One region of the Azonexus caeni genome, then DNA from elsewhere that is predicted to be linked to it. Evidence: predicted binding sites of a transcription regulator. Region 1 holds the regulator's gene; each other region holds the start of a gene.
The links. Region 1 encodes HrcA, which represses chaperone genes, less so after heat shock. Its sites were predicted from a motif close to TNTTAGCACTCNNNGNCNNNGAGTGCTAANA; they were not measured.
Positions count from the first base shown of each region.

Region 1 (7,091 bases):
TTGGTCTGTTCGGCAATGTCCTTGACCTCGCGCGTCATCATCGTGATCGATTCTGTGTTGCGCACGAAGTTGTTGACCGAGTCGGCCATTTCCTTGACCGCCCGTTCGACGACATTCATCTCGCCGAGCAAGGTCTGCAGGTTGCGGTTGCCTTCGTTGGCGCGGGCCAGGCTTTCCTGCGACTGCTGCTGGACGTGTTCGGCGCTGCGGGCGATTTCGGAGATGCTCGACACCAGTTGCTCGACCGCGGAGGCGGCGTCGTTCGATTTTTCGTTCTGCTGGCGCGAGCTTTGCGCCACGCGGTCGGCGTTTTCAGTCAATGCGGCGACGCGGCGGGAAACCTGGCTGGCGGAATCGCGGACCTGGCTGACCAGTTGCTGGAAGTTGTCCATCATCTGGTTGAAAACATGCGACGACTGACCAACCTCATCCAAGCCGTTGACCGGCAGGCGACGGGTCAGATCGCCTTCGCCGCGGGCGATGTCGCTCAGGCCGTGGCGCAGCCGTTCGAGCGGCTTGGTGACGAAGTGGTTGGTCAGGAAGTAGATGATCAGCAACAGGGCGCCCAGGGCGCCGATCGCGGCGCCGGCGATTTTCAGGCGGAAGCTTTCGACCTCGGATTCGACCGAGTCGAGCGATACCTTCATGCTGACCAGGCCGAGCACCGTGCCTTCGGGAACCTGGTGGCAGAGAATGCAATCCTTGCCAAGGTAGTTCTTCGAGGCATTGGTCGGGTTGATCACGCGCAGGAAGGAACTGCCATTCTCGTTTTCGACCGAGACAAACGGTTTGCCTTCCTTCATCACCTGCTGTTCGAGCGCGTCAAGGTCGCGCGTGCTCTTGGTGTCCGGGCCGTAGAGCTTGACCACCGCGTCGCTGCGGGCGACATGCAGGTCGCGGATCACCGACAGCTGCTTGATCTGGTCGAGGAAGACCTCGCGCTGGCCGACCGTGCCGGTGATCATCATGCCGGTCAGCCCGGCCATCGTCATTTCGTGAATGCTTTGCGAGAATTCCTTGGCTTGCTTGATCGCGGTATCGCGATTGACGTTGGTCGTCCAGACGATCGCGCCAGCCCAGATCACGGCAAGGACAAGCCAGATGGCGGCAGTCAGTCGGACCCATATCTTCAAGTCGGCAAAACGGAGCATGTGCGGGCCTTTGGTGGTGCTATGAAAAGCTTTTCAGACGCTGAGGTCTATTTGCTGAATTGTGCCAGCGCCGCCATTCTCTTGCAAAAATATTCCTGAATTGCGAATTCTGCCGAGCGATTGGTTGCTGCTGTCATTCAGTTCGAACGGGGTGGCAACCTGGGCCAGCGCGATGGCGCCGACGCCCGCTTCGCTCAGCGATTGCAGATTCCCGTCGCCTCCTGCGCCGGGTTGCCAAAGGCTGAGTTGGCTGAACGCGGCATCGTTCTCGTCGATCCAGCCGTTGCCGTCGTCGTCGAGAGCGGCCAGTTCGGCAAAGCCGTCGCCGCTTGCGGGACCGAACAGTTCGCTGCCGTCGTTGATCCGGCCATCCTGATTGCGGTCGAAGCTGAGGTAGGCGCTGCCGCTGGCGAGCTGGGCAATCTGTTCCTTGCTGCCGTCGGCGTCGAGGTCGAAGCTGAAACGCTGGTCGAGCAGATCGGCGGCGTTGCCGGCGAAGTTGAGGACCAGCGGATCGACCGGCTTTGCCGCATCGCCAAGGCGCAGGCTGACTGAAGTCTCTTCCTGGTAGCTGCGCGACATCTGCAACTGCAGGTTGAAGCGGATTTCCTGGCCGTCGGCGGTCTTCACCACGCCGTTGGCGGCGAAGCTTGTGCTTTCGCTCTCGCTGTAGGATGCGCGGTAGTCGTACTCGATGCCGAAGCCGGCAGTGGCTGGCCGGCCGTTGTTCGCCGCGGCTGTCGGCGGGGCTTGCGGCGCAGCCGGAGCGGATTTGCCGGACAACTCGCTGGCGCTGATGGTGCGTACCGACTTGCCGGTCATCATTTCCAGCATCAGGCGAATCAGCAGGGTCTTCGGGTCTTCGTCCAGGGTTTCGTCGACCGGTGCGGCGCTATCGGCTGCCGCTGCCGCCTTGCCGGCATCGGAGAGGACGACGCGTTCCCCGCCGACATTGCCGCGGCCACGGTTTTCGAAATCCGGTCTTTGCGGGCCGCTCCACATCTTCAGCGACTCCTCGACTTCGCGCGATTGCGCGCTGCTATGCGAGGCGGTGAATTGCAGTTCGCTGCTGGCGATTTTCATGGCGGCCTCCAGTCATTGTTCACTACATTGTTAACGGCGGCCGCCGGGGAAAACTAAAGCGCCATCAAGTGGGGTTGCAGCCAGCGTTTGAGCGAGGCGAGGTCGAGCGCGCCACTTTGCCGGGCGATCTCGCGGCCGTCATGGAAGACGGCCAGGGTCGGGATGCTGCGGATGTTGAAACGGCCGGCGAGCGCCTGCTCTTCCTCTGTGTTCACCTTGAGGAAGCGGGCCGCCGGTTCGAGGTCGATCGCCGCCTGGTGGAAGGTTGGCGCCATCATCCGGCAGGGGCCGCACCAAGGCGCCCAGAAATCGACGACCAGCGGCAGCTCGCTGCGCTGCAGGTGGCGCTCGAAACTGGCACCGTCGACTTCCAGCGGCTCGCCGGTAAACAGCGGCTGCTTGCACTGGCCGCAGTTCGGGGCGGCGGCAAGACGGGCGGCAGGCAGGCGGTTTACCGCCGCGCAATGCGGGCAGACGAGATGCAGGGTATCGCTCATGGGGGGGCTCCGTTGTATCAGTAAATTCTGATATGTGGGCGCCGCCCGGGATTTCAAGAGGGCGCGCCGAAGCGTCGGGCTTCGCTGGCTTCGGTGGCAAGGCTGGCGGCATCGGGTTCGCCGCGCGTGTCCCAGCCGGCCAGGTGGCGCTCGGTGATGTCGGCGAGCGCGGCGATCCAGTCCGGGGCGTCGTTGAGTGCCGGGATGTAGTGATATTCCTTGCCGCCAGCCTTGAGGAAGTCGTCGCGGCCTTCCTGGGCGATTTCTTCCAGCGTTTCCAGGCAGTCGGCGGAGAAGCCCGGGCAGATCACGTCGACCCGGCGCACGCCCGCCTTGCCCCAGGCTTCCAGGGTCGGCGCGGTGTACGGCTGCAGCCATTCGGCTTTGCCGAAACGCGACTGGAAGGTGATCAGGTATTGCTCGGCAGCGAGGCCGAGGCGTTCGGCGAGCAGGCGGCCGGTCTTGTGGCATTCGCAGAAGTAGGGGTCGCCGAGATCCAGCGAGCGTTTGGGCAGACCGTGGAAGCTGATCAGCAGGCGATCGCCGGTAGCGGGCCGGCCAACCTGCTGCCAATGTTTGCGCACCGAGGTTTCAAGCGCCGCCAGGTAGCCGGTGTCGTCGTGGTAGTGGCGCAGGAAGCGCATTTCCGGCTGGTTGCGGGTCTGCAGCAGCCAGCGGGCGGCCTCGTCGACGACGGTGGCGGTGGTGCTGGCGGCGTATTGCGGGTACATCGGGACGATCAGGATGCGTTCGTGGCCGGCGGCCTTCAGGCGGTCGAGCACGCTGCCGACGGAGGGCTGGCCGTAGCGCATCGCCCAGGCGACGCTGACGCGGTGGCCGCGTTCGCCGAGCAGGCCTTGGAGCAGCTTGGCCTGGCGTTCGGTGTACACGCGCAGCGGCGAACCGTCGCGGGTCCAGACGCTGGCGTATTTGGCGGCGGATTTCTTCGGCCGCGTGTTGAGGATGATGCCGTTGAGGATCGGCCACCAGACGAGGCGCGGGATTTCGACGACGCGCGGGTCGGCGAGGAACTGCCCGAGGTAGCGGCGCAGCGCTGGTGCCGTCGCGGCGTCGGGGGTGCCGAGATTGACCAGGACGACGGCGGTGCCGCGCGGGCTGCCGTGGCGGTACGGCGGTTCGGGCTGGAATCTGGGCATCAGTTTTCGTTCTTGTGGGAGAGCGCCGAGGAGAGCAGGCGGGCGGTGATGTCGACGATGGGGATGACGCGCTCGTAGGCCATCCGGGTCGGTCCGATGACGCCGAGCGAGCCGACGACCTGGCCGTCGACCGTGTAAGGCGCGGTGATGACGCTGCACTCGTCGAGGGTGGCGATGCCGGATTCGCCGCCGATGAAGATCTTGACGCCTTCGGCGCGGCTCGAAACGTCGAGCAGACGCATCAGGCTGGAGCGCTGCTCGAAGAGGTCGAACAGTTCGCGCAGGCGTTTCATGTTGGACGAAAGCTCTTCGACATCGAGGAGATTTTTCTCGCCGCTGATCACGTAGGGCTGGGCGCTTTCGCTGAGCGCCGCATCGCCGGCCTCGAGGGCCAGGTTCATGAGCGGCTTGATGTCGTCGCGCAGTTGCTGGATCTCTCCGGCCAGACGCTGGCGGATCTGCTCGAAGTCGAGGCCGGTGAAATTCTGGTTCAGGTAGTTGGCGGCGCTGGTCAGCTCGCTCGGCGAGTAGGCGCGCTCGCAATTGAGGATGCGGTTCTGCACGTCGCCGTCGGCGGTGACGATGATGAGCAGGATGCGCTTGTCCGACAGGCTGAGGAATTCGATCTGCCGGATGCGGTTGGCGGTGCGCCGGGGAGCGATGACGACGCCGGCGAAATGGGTAAGGCTGGAGAGCAGTTGCGAGGCGTTGGCGATGATCTGCTTCGACGGCAGCCCGTGCAGCGCATCTTCGATGGCGCCGCGCTGGTGCGCTTCGAGCGGTTGCACGGTGAGCAGGTTGTCGACGAACAGCCGGTAGCCGCGGGCGGTCGGGATGCGCCCGGCCGAGGTGTGCGGGCTGGCGACGAAACCGGCTTCTTCGAGGTCGGCCATGACGTTGCGGATCGTCGCCGGCGACAGTTCGAGCCCGGAGAATTTGGACAGGGCGCGCGAGCCGACCGGTTGCCCGTCGGCAATGTAGTGTTCGACCAGAGTCTTGAGCAGGGTGCGCGAGCGATCATCAAGCATGCCGCCGATTCTACCGAAAAGCGGCGGCGGCACGGCAAGGCGTTTTTTATGCAAGAATTCGCACCCATGAACCGCCTCCGTCATCCCCGCACGATCGCCCTGGTCGGCAAATACCATAGCCCGGAAATCGCCGAGTCCTTGCGCCGTCTGGCGGAGTATCTGCACGAGCGCGGCGTCTCGGTCTTCGTCGAACGCGAGACCGCCGAACACATCGGCAAGCGGGTCGACCTGGCGCGCTGGGTCACCTGTGGCTTCAACGACATCGGCGCCCATGCCGACGCCGCCATCGTCCTCGGCGGCGACGGCACCATGCTCAACGCGGCGCGCCGGCTGGCCCGCTACTGCGTGCCGCTGGTCGGCGTCAACCAGGGGCGGCTCGGCTTCATGACCGACATCGCCCGCGACGACATGCTCAGTTGCATGGACGACCTGCTCGATGGCCGATTCCAGCGCGAGAACCGGATGCTGCTGGCCGCCGAAGTGGTGCGCGACGGCAAGGAACTGGCAAGCAACGTGGCGCTCAACGACGTTGTCGTCGACAAGGGGGCGATCGGCCGGATGATCGAGTTCGAGCTGTTCATCGACGGCGAGTTCATCTACAACCTGCGCTCCGACGGCCTGATCGTGTCCACGCCGACCGGCTCGACCGCCTATTCGCTGTCTGCCGGCGGGCCGATCCTGCATCCGACGCTGACCGGCATTGCGCTGGTGCCGCTGTGTCCGCATGCGCTGACCAACCGGCCGGTGATCGTCAACGACAACGCCGACATCGAGCTGCGTGTCGTCCGCGCCGACGAGCCGCGCGTGCACTTCGATGGCCAGCTAACCCTCGACCTGCAACCGGGCGACAGCGTCCGCCTGTACCGTTCCGAGCACACCATCTGCTTCCTGCACCCGCCCGGCTACAGCTATTTCGCGATGTTGCGCCAGAAGCTGCAGTGGAGCGAAAGGCCTAAGGGAAGCTGATGCTGCGCCACCTGACCCTGCGCGATTTCGTCATCGTCGACCGGCTGGAGCTGGAGTTCGCCGCCGGTTTTGGCGCGCTGACCGGCGAAACCGGTGCTGGCAAGTCGATCCTGATCGACGCCCTGGCGCTGGCGCTCGGCGAGCGCGGCGACGCCGGCGTCGTACGCGCCGGTTGCGACAAGGCGGAGATCGCCGCCACTTTCGACATCGCCGGCCTGCCTGTGGTGACTGCCTGGCTCGACGAGAACGGCCTGGACGCCAGCGAAGACCTGTTGCTGCGCCGCGTGGTCGACGCCAACGGCCGTTCGCGCGCCTGGATCAACGGCTCGCCGGCCACCGTCCAGCAGTTGCGCGAAGTCGGCGAATGGCTGGTCGACATCCACGGCCAGCACGCCCATCAGTCCTTGTTGCGGGCCGATGCCCAGCGTCAGTTGCTCGACAGTCACGGCGGCCTGCTCGACCTGGGGCGCGAAGTCGCTGCCGCCTGGAAAACCTGGCGCGATGCCGAACAGGCCTGGCAGGCGGCGAATGATGGCGTACAGGCGCTGCAGCGCGAACGCGAACAGCTCGAATGGCAGGTTGGCGAACTGGCGGCGCTGGCGTTTACCGCCGACGAGTGGGAGACGCTCGAAGGCGAGCATCGCCGCCTGGCCCATGCCGCCAGCCTGATCGAAGGCGCGCAGTTCGCGCTCGCCGTGCTGGCCGACGACGATGCCGCCTGCGAACGGCAGATCGACCAGGTGGCGACGCGGCTCGCCGACCTGGCCGCCTACGACCCGGCGCTGGCCGACGTCGCTGGCGTGCTGGCCTCGATGCAGGCCGAACTCGCCGATGCGGTGTCAACGCTGCGCCGCTACGCCGACCGCGTCGATCTCGATCCCGGGCGCCTGGCGGATGTCGAGAAGCGGATCGAGGCGATTCTCGCCCAGGTCCGTCGCCACCGCGTTTCGCCGCCGGAATTGCCGGCCCTGCTCGCCGGTTGGCAGCAGCGGCTGGCCGAACTGGCCGCCGCTGCCGACGTCGACGCGCTACGCGCGGCGAGCGATGCGGCGCAGGCCGCCTACCGGACGCTGGCACAGCGTCTGTCGGCCGGGCGACAGCAGGTTGCCGCCGACATGGGCGAACGGGTGAGCGAGATCATGCGCCGCCTGGCGCTGTCCTCGGGGCGTTTCGAAATTGCCTTGCCGGCGCTCGACAATCCCGCGGTCT
Region 1 is NZ_JBKJAD010000009.1:54,277-61,367, forward strand. Features, by position in the region: gene ACLIIZ_RS10845 (methyl-accepting chemotaxis protein) at 1-1,133, opposite strand, end outside; gene ACLIIZ_RS10850 (VCBS repeat-containing protein) at 1,185-2,234, opposite strand; gene trxC (thioredoxin TrxC) at 2,288-2,731, opposite strand; gene hemH (ferrochelatase) at 2,785-3,888, opposite strand; gene hrcA (heat-inducible transcriptional repressor HrcA) at 3,888-4,916, opposite strand; gene ACLIIZ_RS10870 (NAD kinase) at 4,965-5,882, shown strand; gene recN (DNA repair protein RecN) at 5,882-7,091, shown strand, end outside.

Region 2 (7,091 bases), on a different contig from region 1:
CAGTTCAGCGATCATGCATTCGGTGGTGAGCATCAGGCCGGCCACGGAGGCGGCGTTCTGCAGAGCGGTGCGGGTGACCTTGGTCGGGTCCAGCACGCCCATTTCGACCATGTCGCCGTACTCGCCGGTGGCAGCGTTGTAACCGTAGTTACCCTTGCCGCGGACGACCTTGTCGACCACCACGGACGGCTCGTCGCCGGCGTTGGCAACGATTTCGCGCAGCGGGGCTTCGATCGCCTTGAGGATCAGCTTGATGCCGGCGTCCTGGTCGTGGTTTTCGCCCTTCAGGGTCTTGACCGCGGCACGGGCACGCAGCAGGGCAACGCCGCCGCCAGGAACGATGCCTTCTTCAACGGCGGCACGGGTGGCGTGCAGCGCGTCTTCGACACGGGCCTTCTTTTCCTTCATTTCGACTTCGGTGGCAGCACCGACCTTGATCACGGCAACGCCGCCGGCCAGCTTGGCGACGCGTTCCTGCAGCTTTTCACGGTCGTAGTCGGAGGTGGCTTCCTCGATCTGCACGCGGATTTGCTTGACGCGGGCTTCGATGGAAGCGGCATCGCCGGCGCCGTCGATGATGGTGGTGTTTTCCTTGGCGATCTCGACGCGCTTGGCTTGACCCAGATCCTTCAGGGTGGCCTTTTCCAGGGACAGACCGGTCTCTTCGGAGATGACGGTGCCGCCGGTCAGGATGGCGATGTCTTCGAGCATGGCCTTGCGACGGTCGCCGAAGCCCGGGGCCTTGACGGCGACGGTCTTCAGGATGCCGCGGATGTTGTTCACGACCAGGGTGGCCAGCGCTTCGCCATCGACGTCTTCAGCGATGATCAGCAGCGGGCGCGAAGCCTTGGCGACTTGTTCCAGCACCGGCAGCAGGTCACGGATGTTGGAGATCTTCTTGTCGAAGAGCAGGACGAACGGGTTGTCGAGCAGGGCGATCTGCTTGTCCTGGTTATTGATGAAGTAGGGCGACAGGTAGCCGCGGTCGAACTGCATGCCTTCGACGACGTCGAGTTCGTTGGCCAGGGACTTGCCGTCTTCAACGGTGATGACGCCTTCCTTGCCGACCTTTTCCATGGCGTTGGCGATGATTTCGCCGATGTCGGAATCGGAGTTGGCGGAGATCGAACCGACCTGGGCGATTTCCTTGGTCGTCGTGCACGGCTTGGAAATCTGCTTCAGTTCTTCGATGGTGGCGGCGACGGCCTTGTCGATGCCGCGCTTCAGATCCATCGGGTTCATGCCGGCGGCCACGTACTTCATGCCTTCGCGGACGATGGCCTGGGCCAGCACGGTGGCGGTGGTGGTGCCGTCACCGGCGATGTCGGAGGTCTTGGAAGCGACTTCCTTGACCATCTGGGCGCCCATGTTGGCGAACTTGTCCTTCAGTTCGACTTCCTTGGCGACGGAAACGCCGTCCTTGGTGACCGTCGGGCCGCCGAAGGAACGTTCCAGAACCACGTTGCGGCCCTTCGGACCGAGGGTCACCTTGACCGCGTCGGCCAGGATGTTGATGCCTTCGACCATGCGGGCGCGGGCGGAATCACCGAATTTGACTTCTTTGGCTGCCATTTATCTAGCTCCTGAAAATTGTTCTGTGGAAAGGGTCGGACGCAGATTACTTCTGCAGCACGCCCATGATGTCTTCTTCGCGCATGACCAGGACTTCCTGACCATCGACCTTGACCGCCTGACCGGCGTACTTGCCGAACAGCACGCGGTCGCCGACCTTGACGTCGGGAACGAGGTACTTGCCAGCGTCGTCGCGCTTGCCCGGACCGACAGCCAGCACTTCGCCCTGATCCGGCTTTTCACCGGCGGAATCGGGGATGACGATGCCGGAAGCAGTGGTGCGCTCGGCTTCGACGCGCTTGACGATCACGCGGTCATGCAGGGGACGGATGTTCATAGATATCACTCCAGAAATGTTGTTCTTCGAACGAAAAATTGGCCGGCCGCAGCAAAGCGGAGCCGGGACCGGGGCGTGCGGGCATTAGCACTCACCGCCGGCGAGTGCTAATAATAGGGACGCCCTGCCGGCATTTCAAGAGCCCGGCGGATTTTTTGTGCAAGCGCCCGACCACCACAGTCTTTCCATCGAAATTCCGTTGCCGAAGATGCCCCGCGGACGGGCACCTCAAATTTGTGCCCACAAAGGGATTTATGGACACAAATTCAAATACAGCCATTGCCTCGAAGCGGCGAACCCCTTACCGGCATCACCCGCTGGCGCCGAAGCGGGCGATTGTTGAAGAAACGCGGCAGCCCGCCGCCTCGATTGCACAGATTGCCCGCAAACACAGCGTCAAGGCCAAGCAGGTGTTTTGTGGCGCAAGACCTAGCGTGAGGGGCTACTGCCCAAGAAAAACGGCCACTCCGAAGAGTGACCGTTTCTGCTTTCCAGACCAGTTGGGCTGGATTAGAAGGAGTGGCTAACGCCCAGATTCAACCCAGAGGTGTAGTCGTTGTTGGCGGGGTTCTCGACCGAGTACCAGCCATCAGCAGCATCGTTGGTCTTGATCTTGGCGTAGACAGCGTACAGATTGGTGCGCTTCGACAGCGCGTGAGTGTAACCAACGGCCCACTTGGAAGCCTTTTCGTCAGACCAGCCACCACCATAATCGGTCGTCTGGCGCGAGTAGGAAACCAGGGCAGCGCCAGCAGAGCCGACCGGCACGCTCGCACCGAGCATCCACTGCTTGGTCTTGCTGTCAACCACGCCATCTTCAGTGCTCTTTAGCTGACCATAGAGAGCAGACAACTTGACCATACCGAAATCGTAGGTCGCGCCCAGATCCCAGACCTTGTCCTTATAGTCACGAACGCCACCAGAGAGAGGAGCTTCACTCTTGACTTGATGGTAGTTCAGGCCAACGAACAGCGGGCCGTTCGAGTAGTTCGGGTTGATCGCCCAAACCTTAACGTCATTGCCCAGGGCCGCCTTGAGCGGTGATTCTTCATCGCCGATACCGTTAGCGGTGTAGCCGGCGATCACGTTGAAGCCGCTGAAGCTCGGCGAAACGTAGGCAAGCAGGTTATCCAGACGGATCGTGCCCGGAGCCGCCCAGGCGCCCATCAAGTAGACACCCTTGCCGAAGGTAACGTCACCAACGGTACCGGCACCGAACGGATCAACCTTGGAGACCAGTTCGTATTGCGGCGTGTATTGACGGCCGGCGGCAACGGTACCGTAGGCGTTGGACAGTGCCAGGAAGGATTGACGGGAAGGACCGGCCAGGCCAGCACCGGTATCAACACCGATGTCGTATTCCAGAACGAAGGAAGCCTTCAGACCGTTACCCAGGTCTTCCGTACCGCGGAAGCCGATACGCGAACCGTTTTGCAGACCGCTGTCAAGAGCGTTACGGCTCTTGAACGTGCCGGTGTCGGAGCTGGAGGAGCGGTTGTAACCGACGTCAACAACACCGTAGATCTGAACGTTGGACTGCGCGAAAGCGGCGGTGGAAGCCAGACCGGCGACGGCCAGGGCGATAATCTTCCTTTGCATCGAAAAATCTCCTTAGTGGTAAGTTTTTGGCCGCTCCCTTGCGGTAACGGCCCAGCTTGGATCGACAAGTTGGGAAGTATTGTCCTAGCGAACTTTCCGACTGGCAAGGCTTAGCCTGGACAGTTTCTATCCATATGGATATACCTGTTGCATCGATGCAATACACCACACCCGATGGAAACAACGTGGCTTACAGGGCTTTGTTGCACAAACCGGGACACATGTTGTGCCTGGTTCAGGGTTTGCAACCGACATCGCGAGCAATGTCGAATCCCGCAGCGAAGCAATACAGAACGAAGAGCTTGGCGGCCTATAACGCGAGGCTGAAACCCTGCCCAAAGCTCATTTTTAGCTCAGCATGATTCTACTATCCTGGATTTATCTGCCAATGAAGATCCATCTGCAAAAACTATCAAATTGGATTAACAAAAATGCCGCATGCATCCAACTCACAGACCCCATCCAGCGCCAACCAGACTGGAAAGATCACCGTTCCCGTTGACGCCGCGCATGGCACTCTTCCCGTCTCGCCTCCGCAGCCGGCATGACGACAACTCGCGGGCTTGCGCTAAGACAGCAGGCTGACCCGCGCGAACTGGCCGCTTTCCTCGAAAGCAAAGCGCACGGCAAGAAAGGACTCGATCACCCGGCAATTGGTCCGCAGGTGAGAAGAGAGCACCGGCGTCGTGAAACACCCCTGGCCCGCCAGGGCCATCGGCAGCAGCAACTGGTCGGCCAGATATTCACCGACTGTTGCGCCGCTGTCCCGGAACAGGCGAGCCTCGCGCGCGGCGCGGTCGGCCACCGTCTCGGACGGCACGCCGCGCTCACCGAAAGCACAGAAGACCTCGGTGATATTCGCGTACTCCTGCACGACCAGCAGCGCATTGCCCGGCCCCTCGTTGCTCGGCAGCACGCGCAACTCCTCGTCGAGCACACCAAGCTGGCTGGCTGCCCGCTGCATCTCGCGCTTCGCGACGTCGACCGGTACGCCGGCCACGATGCCGATGGCCGACTGGCGGCGCAGCTCGCCTCGCGTCTCCAGATGCAGGGGTTGCCAGGCGCCGACCGGTGCCGTCGACGCCAGCACCTCGCCGCCGCCCGCCGGGTAGAAACCGTGGCGCAGCAACTGGATGTCCAGCGTCACCCCCATGCGCTGCAGCAGCGGCTGCCAGCAGCGGATCAGGAAATCGGCCGGCGGCGCTGCCGGGTTATGGGTGCCGCCGCTGACCCGCAGCGTGCTCGGACCATCGGCAAACCACAGCGCCGGCAACACCGTCTGCAGTACCAGCGTGCAGCTGCCGGCGGAACCGATGGCGTGCCGGTAGTCGCCGCAGCGCACCGGCCCTGGCTTGAAGCGCAGACGCTGCGAGCCGGGCGTGGCGCCTTCCACCTCGGCCCCACAGACCTGCGCCGCCGCCTGCACGGCCGTCAGATGCTGACGCAGCAAGCCCGGCTTCTTGCGCCCGGCGCGAATGCGCTCGATGGCAAAGGGGATGCCGGTAATCATCGACAGGCTCAACGCCGTCCGCAAAATCTGACCCCCGCCCTCACCGCGGGAACCGTCGAGTTCTATCCATTCCATGTTGTTTTTCTCGTTGTTTATAGTTCAGGAAACCGCCAGCACCGTCCGCATCAGAAAGGCATCGAGTTCGGCGGCGTCGCCTTCCGGTTTCTTGTAATTCGCATCGACCACGGTCCGCGCCAGCTCGCTTTCGATGAAGGCGTGGATGTGCGGCCAGCGCGGGCTGTATTTCGCCTCGCCGGCACGCATCTTGATTGCCAATAGCGCGTTGATTTCATCAAGCAAGGCCGCATCCGTCACCATGCGCTCGGCCAGATCGGCAAAGCGCATCGGCGGCTGCCCGAGGCCGTGTTCGATCCACTGCGCCGCCAGCAGCGGACGCAGCACGTAGAGGTACTTTTTCAGGCGCACGCTGTCGCCTTGCAGGTGCTCGCGGAAATTGCGCCGCGCCATCGCCAGGTAGTGATAGCGCCCGCGCAGCGGCGAAAACCAGTGCGTCGCCAACCCGCGGATGCCTGCGGTCAAGGCCGTGTCTTCCCGGTAAACCACCGGCGAATCGAGCCATTCGAGCAGCACCGGATTGGCCCGCCGCAACAGGCGCAGCGCCTTGCGCAACTCCCAGCCGCCGACGTCCAGCTCGTCGCTGATCGGCAATTCGTTCACGTCGTGCTGCGGCTCGACGGCGAGATACCAGGGCAGGCGATGGACGTAGAGGAAACGCACGTCGTAATCGCTGTCCGGCGACGCAAAGCCCCAGCCCCGACTGCCGGATTCGCAGGCGTAGAGCACCGTGACATCGTGTTCGGCCTCGATGTCGGCGAGCGCCTGCATGACCCGTTGGCGAACTTCCGGGGCGATGGGGTGGGCGCTGCGCACCTTGCCGGCTTCCATCAATTCGGACATTTCCTATCCCTTCACACAAACCACCTGGCGCAGCGTATGCACCACCTCCACCAGCTCGCGCTGGGCGTGCATCACGGCGTCGATGTCCTTGTAGGCCATCGGGATTTCGTCGATGACTTCGCTGTCCTTGCGGCATTCGACGTGGGCGGTGGCCTTGATCTGGTCGTCCACGGTGAAGCGGCGCCTGGCTTCGTTGCGGCTCATGCTGCGGCCGGCGCCGTGGCTGCACGAGCAGAAGGCTTCTTCGTTGCCGAGGCCGCGCACGATGTAGCTGCGGGCGCCCATCGACCCCGGAATGATCCCGAGTTCGCCCTTCCTGGCCGACACCGCGCCTTTACGCGTAACCAGCACCTCGCTTCCGAAGTGGGTTTCGCGCTGCACGTAGTTGTGGTGGCAGTTCACCGCTTCGACGTCAGCCGTGAACGGCTTGGCGATCACCTGACGCGCGGCGGCAACCACGTTCACCATCATCACGTCGCGGTTACGGCGCGCGTAGTCCTGCGCCCAACCTACGGCATCGACGTAGTCGGCGAAGTGCTCGGAACCCTCTTCGAAGTAGGCGAGATCCTTGTCCGGCAGGTTGGCGATGTGCTGACGCATGTCGGCCTGAGCCAGTTCGATGAACAGGTTGCCGATGGCGTTGCCCACCCCGCGCGAACCGGAGTGCAGCATGAACCAAACGTGATCGGCCTCGTCGAGGCAGACTTCGATGAAGTGGTTGCCGGTGCCCAGCGTTCCCAGGTGCTTGTGGTTGTTGGTGTTCTTCAGGCGCGGGTACTTTTCGGTGATGCGCGCGAAACCCGGCAGCAACGAGGCCCACATGGCATCGACAGCTTCCGGCGGGTTTTCCCAGGCGCCCTTGTCGCGGCGGCTCTGGCGCGGCGGCGTGCGGCCGTGCGGCACTGCCGTCTCGATCGCCGAGCGCAGGCCGTGCAGGTTATCCGGCAGGTCGGCGGCGGTCAGCGTGGTGCGCGCCGCCATCATCCCACAGCCGATATCGACGCCGACCGCCGCCGGGATGATCGCGCCCTGCGTCGGGATCACGCTGCCGATGGTCGAACCCTTACCCAGATGCACGTCCGGCATCACCGCCAGGTGGCGGAAGATGAAGGGCATCTGCGCCGTGTTCATCAACTGCTTGCGCGCGTCGTCCTC
Region 2 is NZ_JBKJAD010000017.1:22,767-29,857, reverse strand. Features, by position in the region: gene groL (chaperonin GroEL) at 1-1,572, opposite strand, end outside; gene ACLIIZ_RS15030 (co-chaperone GroES) at 1,619-1,909, opposite strand; gene ACLIIZ_RS15025 (porin) at 2,420-3,508, opposite strand; gene rtcA (RNA 3'-terminal phosphate cyclase) at 4,077-5,093, opposite strand; gene ACLIIZ_RS15015 (nucleotidyltransferase domain-containing protein) at 5,118-5,936, opposite strand; gene ACLIIZ_RS15010 (RtcB family protein) at 5,940-7,091, opposite strand, start outside.
Region 2: the regulator HrcA is predicted to act here: its motif matches at 1,992-2,022, upstream of ACLIIZ_RS15030 (co-chaperone GroES).

Region 3 (7,091 bases), on a different contig from region 1:
GTTGATGAAGCCGTCGTTGTTGACGTCCTCGGTGATGGTCACGGTCGGGGCGAAGCCGTCGTTCGGCGTGCCGGTGTCGATCTTGGCGCTGTCGCTGCCGGTATCGGTCTTGTTGCCGGCAGGGTCAACAATCCAGGCGTCGACCTTGATGCTGTTGCCGGATGCCGGCGCCGGGAATTCGGCGGCGACGTAGCCGTTGGCCTTGTCGGTGCTGCTGATGGTGATCTTCTGGGTGGTGCTGCCGTCAGTGACATGAACGGTGTCGCCGACCTCTACCTTGCTGCCGACGAATTCGATCCTGACGCCGAGCTTGTCCCTGCCGCCGAGTTCGGCGGTGTTGATCAGGCCGTCGTCTGGGTTGTTGTCCTGAGTGAGGGTGACGGTCGGCGCATCGCCGTCGTTGGGGATGCGGGTGTCGATGGTCGCGCTGTCGCTCCCGGTCTTGCCGATGTTGCCGGCGGCGTCCCTGATCTGGGCGTCGACGGTGAGCTTGACGCCTTCACCCGGGTTGGCGATCCCGGGCAGGGCGATCGAACCCTTGAGGATGTCGGCCTGGGTGATGACGATCGCCGCCTGGGCGACGCCGTTGACGCTGGTCAGCAGGGTGTCGCCGGCAACGGCAGTGGCCGGCAGGGCAATGCTGACGTCGATCGCGCCCTGCAGTTCGGCAGCGTTGATCCAGGTGTCGTTGTTGGCGTCCTCGAGGATGGTGACGATCGGCTCGCTGGGCGGCGTGTTGATGATGCGGGCGCTGTCCTCGACCGGGCCGGCACTGTTGCCGGCGGCATCGACGATGCTGGCGGTGACCTTGAAGTCGGTGTTGCTGAAGGTCGGATTGAACTTGACGTCGATGAAGCCGCCGGCGATCTGGGCGGCGGTCAGGGTGAACACCTGGTCGACGTTGCCGACGGCGGTGATGGTCAGCGTGTCGCCGACGGCGGCGCCCTGCGGGATGGTGACGCGGACGTCGATGTCGTTGTCTTTCAGTTCAGCCTGATTGATGAAGCCGTCGTCGTTCTCGTCCTCGCGGATGGCGATGGTGAGGTTCTTGAACTCGGTGAGGTCGACGATGGCGCTGGCGCTGCCGGTGTTGCTGGTATTGCCGGCAGCATCGACGATGAAGGCGCTGACCTTGAGGGTGGCGCCGTCGGCGGGCAGCGGGAAGTCGGTGTCGACGTAGCCGTTGGCCTTGTCGGCGGCGGTGACGGTGACTTCGCGGGTGGTGGTGCCGTCGGAGGCCTTGACGATATCGCCGACATTGACCAGGTCCTTGGCGAAGCCGATGCGGACGTCGGCGTTGCCGGTGGCTTCGCTGCGGTTGATGTAGCCGTCGCCGTTGGCGTCTTCGACGATGAGCACGGCGGGCGGCTGCAGGTTGTTGGGGATGCCGGTGTCGATGACCAGGTCGACGCTGGTGCTGCTCGTGTTGCCGGCGATGTCGGTGGCGGTGACCTTGATCGGGGCGGGGCCGTCGGCGAGCGGTTGGAGCGGGGTGACCGACCAGGTACCGCCCGGCGTGACGGTGGTTTTCAGGATTTCGCCGGTGCCGGGCAGGGTGACGACGATGCTGGCGCCGGGTTCGCCGGTGCCGCTGATGGTCGGGGTGTTGTCGTTGGTGATGTTGTCGCCCTTGGTGCCGCTGTCCGATGCCGGATCAAGCTGGGCGGTGACGGCCGGCGGCGTGGTGTCGATGCGGGCGTCGTTGCTGCCGATGCTGCCGAGGTTGTTGGCGACGTCGCGGATCTGCGCGGTGACGGTAAGGGTGGCGCCTTCACCGGGGTTGGCGATGCCGGGCAGGCTGACGCTGTGATTGGCGATGTCGGCGGCGGTGAGGAGGATTTCCGCTTGGACGACGCCATTTACCGTGGTGAGCAAGGTGTCGCCGGCAGCGGCGGTGCTCGGCAGACCGACGCTGACGTCGATGCTGCCCTGAAGTTCGGCGGCGTTGATCCAGCGGTCGCCGTTGGCGTCTTCGGTGATGGTGACGACCGGTGCGTCGGGCGCCGAGAGCTGGAGGCGGGCGCTGTCGCTGACCGGGCCGGCGGCGTTGCCGGCGGCATCGGCGATGCTGGCGGTGACGACGAAGTCGGTGTTGTTGGCGGTCGGCGTGAAGGCTAGGTCGACGTGGCCGGTGGCGATCTGGGCGGCGGTGAGGACGACGGTCTGGGCGGCGTTGCCGGAGGCACTGACGGTCAGCGTATCGCCGGCGGCGGCGCCGTTGGGCAGAGCGACGCGGACGTCGATGTCGTTATCCTTGAGTTCGTTGAGATTGATGAACTTGTCGTCGTTCTCGTCTTCGAGGAGGGAGACCTCAAGGCCGCTGAATTGCGTGGTATCGATGACCAGCGGCAGGGTCGTGCTGGTCGGGTTGCCCGCCGCATCGGTCGCCGTGATCTGGATCGGGATCGTGCCGTCGGGCAGCGGCTGGGTCGGCGTGATCTGCCAGTTGCCCTTGTCGTCGGCAGAGGTGGTCAGTGTTTCGCCGGTGATCGGCACGGTGACGGTGACCGTGGCGCCCGGGTCGGTGACACCGCTGATGGTCGGGGTGTTGTCGTTGGTCAGGTTGTCGCCCTTGGTGCCACTGTCGGAGGCAGGGTCGAGCTGGGCGGTCAGTTTGGGTGCTTCGGCGTCGATCAGCACGGTCTTGCTGGCGATCGCCGACTTGTTGCCGGCGGCGTCGGTGACCTGGGCGGTCACTTCCAGCGTGCTGCCCTTGACCGACGGCGGCGTCAGTTCGACGGTGACTTTGTGGGCGTCGATCTGCGCCTGATTCAGAGTGATGGTTTGGGTGGCGTTACCGCTGGCAGTGACGGTGACGAGGTCGCCGGCCACCGCGTCCACCGGCAGGAGAATATCAACGCCGACACTGCCGTTGAGTTCGGCGGCGGTGATGGTGCCGTCCTGATTGCTGTCTTCGGTGACCTTGATCTGGACGTCGAGCAGCGCGCTGAGGTCGACCTTGGCCAAATCGGTGGCGGCCGGAGACTGGTTGCCGGCGATGTCGAAAATCTGGGCGCTGACATTGAGCAGGGTGCCGTCGGCCGGCAGCGGGAAGCTGGTGCTGACGTAGCCCTTGCTCAGGTCGGCGGCGCTGACGACGATCTCCTTGGTGGTGGTGCCGTCGCTGATGCGGACGGTGTCGCCGGCGGCGACCTTGGTGACGTCGAAGGAAACGCGGATGTCGGCTTCGCCGTTGGCCTCGGCGCGATTGATGAAACCGTCGTTGTTGGCATCTTCGACGATGTTGACGGTCGGGGCCGGGATCGGCGTTGCGTCCACGGTGAGTTCGACGTTGGTCGTCGTTTCGTTGCCGGCTTCATCGCTGGCCACGACGACGATCTTGTGCGGACCGTCGCTCAGCGGCTGGGTCGGGGTCACGCTCCAGGTGCCGTCGGGGGCAGTGACGGTGGTCAGGACTTCGCCGGTCTCGGGGAAAGTTACGGTCAGCGTGGCGTTGGGTTCGCTGGTGCCGGTGATGGTCGGCGTGTTGTCATTGGTGATGGCGTCGCCGATGATTCCGGTGTCGGAGCCGGCGTCGAGTTCGGCGGTGACCGGCGGCGGCGTGGTGTCGAAGATGCCGGGCTGTTCGCGTTCGAGATCGGGCGAGTTGAGCGCGTTGGCGTCGATGCGGTAGCTATTGCCCTCGCCGACGGCTTCGCTGATGCGCTGGAATTCGACGAAGGAGTGGCCTTCGCTGGAATCGCCGGCATTGCCGGCGGCGGTTCCGCCTTCCTCGTCGATCACGTCGTCCAGATTGCCGCCTGCCTTGACCAGCTTGGCCAGTTTGCCGAGCGCGGCCGGCTTGGTGAACACGGCACTGTTGCCGGCATCGGGCGGGGTATGGATGGCTGCCACTTCGGCATCGACGCTGACCGATTCGCCGGGGCCGACCGAGACGTTGCGGCCGTCGGCCAGTTTGAGCATGGCCTGTCCGTCATGCCCGGCAATGATCGTTTCGCCTTCGAAAATGGAGTCGCCGCTCTTCAGGCGGCGGACGCCGCCATTGGCGGCACGGGCGACAACTTCACCGGAAACGGCGGAAATCCTGGCGATGACGGCAGACATGGCATTGCTCCACTGAATATGAATAGGCCGCGATCATATTCCGTTGGCAATTATGCCGGTATCGTACGATGGTGCTACGCCATTGGTATTAATTGCTCCGCTTCAGATGCCCGGGGCGTCAGCGATGGCCCAGAAAAAAGCCCGCCCCGGGAGCCGGGGCGGGCCTGGATTCTGGCGCAGGGCGGCGCGGTCAGGCAGCGAGCAGTCCTCGCATCTTCTGCAAGGCTTTGGCTTCGATCTGGCGGATACGTTCCGCTGAGACGTCGAACTCGGCGGCCAGTTCATGCAGCGTTGCTGCTTCGTCGTCGGCCAGCCAACGGGCTTCGACGATGCGCCGGCTGCGCGGATCGAGGGCAGCCAGCGCCTGGTGCAGGCCCTCGTCCTGCAGACGGGCCCGGGCCTTGTGCTCGAGCATCCGGGTCGGTTCGTAACGACTGTCGGCCAGGTAGTCGATCGGCGCAAAGCTGTCCTCGCCGTCGTCCGGGTTGCCATCGAGCGCAAGATCGCGGCCGCTGAGGCGGGTTTCCATTTCGACCACTTCCTCGCGCTTGACGCCGAGGCGTTGCGCCACTTCCTCCGCCTGTCGACCGGAGAGCGTGTCGACGCCTTCGTAATCAGCCTTCATGCTGCGCAGGTTGAAGAACAGCTTGCGCTGGGCCTTGGTCGTGGCAACCTTGACCAGTCGCCAGTTCTTCAGGATGTATTCGTGAATCTCGGCCTTGATCCAGTGCATCGCGAAGGAGACCAGGCGAACGCCACGGCTGGGGTCGAAGCGCTTGACCGCCTTCATCAGGCCGATGTTGCCTTCCTGGATCAGGTCGGCATGCGGCAATCCGTAGCCGAGGTAGCCGCGGGCGATCGAGATCACCAGACGCAGGTGCGAGAGCACCAGTTGGCGTGCAGCATCGACGTCGCCGTCGTTGTGGAAGCGCTCGGCCAGCCGGGTTTCTTCCGCTTCGGACAGCATGGGGTAACGATTCGCCGCCTGGATGTAGGCGTCAATGTTGCCAACGGCCGAGGGTACGGGAAGCGCCAGGGCATGGGTCATAGCGTAGAATCCTCCTTGATCTGACAGAACTATTTTAGCACTCGCTGTCTGAGAGTGCTAAGTATGGAGCAAGTTTCCGGCGCGTGTGTAACAAAAATCAACTGCCATGTTCGTGACCGCCGCGGTGCCGTATCGCGGGCGCTTCGCACCGTCGCCGACCGGGCCGTTGCACTTCGGCTCGCTGGTCGCCGCCTTGGCGAGCTGTCTCGAGGCTCGCAGCCGGGGCGGCGAGTGGTTGCTGCGGATCGAGGACATTGATACTCCGCGCAACATTCCCGGTGCCGCCGACGCGATCCTGCGCACGCTGGACGCCTGCGGGTTTGCCTGGGACGGTCAGGTGCTTTACCAGAGCAGCCGCTTGTCGGCCTACGAGGCCGCACTGGACATGCTGCGCCGACGCGGACTCCTTTATCCCTGCGCCTGTTCGCGGAGCGACATCGCGGCGCGGGCCAGCCGGACCGCGATCGATGGCGGTCTGCTCTATCCCGGAAGCTGCCGCGACGGACTGGCTCCGGGGGTAGAGGTGCGGGCCTGGCGGCTGCGGGTTGACGATACGCCGCTCGGCTTCGAGGACCGCTTGCAAGGTGTCGTCGAGCAGCGTCTGGCCGAGCAGGTCGGCGATTTCGTCCTGCGTCGCGCCGACGGCATTCACGCCTATCAACTGGCGGTGGTCGTTGATGACGCCTGCCAGGGCATCACCGACATCGTGCGCGGTGCCGATCTGCTTGCCTCGACGCCGCGGCAATTATGGCTGCAGCAGTGCCTGGCTTATCCTCGACCGTCTTATGCCCATCTGCCGGTGGCGACCAACCCGGCCGGCGAGAAGTGGTCGAAGCAGACGCTGGCGCCGGCGCTGGTGGCCGGAAAGGCGGCAGCCGAGCTGGTGCGGGCTTTGCGTTTTCTCGGGCAGCCGGCGCCAGCCGAGCTGGCGGTCGCCAAAGTGGCCGAGGTTTGGGACTGGGCACTGGTCAACTGGTCATTCGCCACAATTCCCCGGGTGCCGGCGATCAGCGTTCCGGCGACTGCGGCTTGACCGGCTCGCCGCCCCGCCAGTGACGGTCGCCGTAACCGGCGATGCCGACCAGCAGGCGGACCAGGCCGTAGCTGAGCCAGCGCAGGAAACGCGAATGCCAGGGCTGGCCGGCGATGTCCTGCGCGCGTAGTTCGCGGCTGCCGGTATCGATCGCCTCGTACAGGCTGGCGCGCAGTTCTTCGGCGAAAGCGCGGTCGCGGGCGACGACATTGGCTTCCTTGGCGAGCAGCAGGCTGAAGGGGTCGATGTTGGAGGAGCCGACGGTGGCCCAGCGGCGGTCGATGACCGCAACCTTGGCGTGGAGGAAGCTCTTTTCGTATTCGAAGATGCGGATGCCGGCGGCCAGCGCGCTGGCGTACAGGGTCTGGGTGGCGTAGCGCAACAGCGGATGGTCGGTCTTGCCCTGGAGCAGGATGTCGATCCGTACGCCGCGCCGCGCCGCCGCGTAAAGGGCGCGGCCGAAACGGATGCCGGGCAGGAAATAGGCGTTGGCGATGAGGATTTCCTCTTGCGCCGCCTCGATCGCGTCGATGTAGGCGTTGAGGATGTCGTTGCGGTGGCGGATGTTGTCGCGGATCAGGAAGGCGGCGGTCTGCTCGCCGGCGGTCGTGCAGCAGGGCGGGAGCAGCGGCGCCAGGCGGAAGCGGCGGCGGAAATTGACCCAGGTGACGATTTCCCACATGCGCCGGACGGCATGGTGGATCGGCGCCAGTAGCGGACCTTCGACACGCACCGCGTAGTCGTAGCGCGGCCGCATCTCGGCTGGCGCATTGTCGTCGTCGACGATGTTGATGCCGCCGACGAAAGCGGTCGTGCCGTCGATCACCGCCAGTTTGCGGTGCAGGCGGCGCAGGCGATGCCGTTGCAAGCGGAAGCGGCGGATCTCCGGGCGGTAGAAGAGGGCGCGGACGCCGGCGGCGGCCAGTTGCGGCCGGAAGTCGTCGG
Region 3 is NZ_JBKJAD010000001.1:538,486-545,576, forward strand. Features, by position in the region: gene ACLIIZ_RS02460 (retention module-containing protein) at 1-4,065, opposite strand, end outside; gene rpoH (RNA polymerase sigma factor RpoH) at 4,256-5,113, opposite strand; gene gluQRS (tRNA glutamyl-Q(34) synthetase GluQRS) at 5,220-6,146, shown strand; gene clsB (cardiolipin synthase ClsB) at 6,121-7,091, opposite strand, start outside.
Region 3: the regulator HrcA is predicted to act here: its motif matches at 5,146-5,176, upstream of rpoH (RNA polymerase sigma factor RpoH).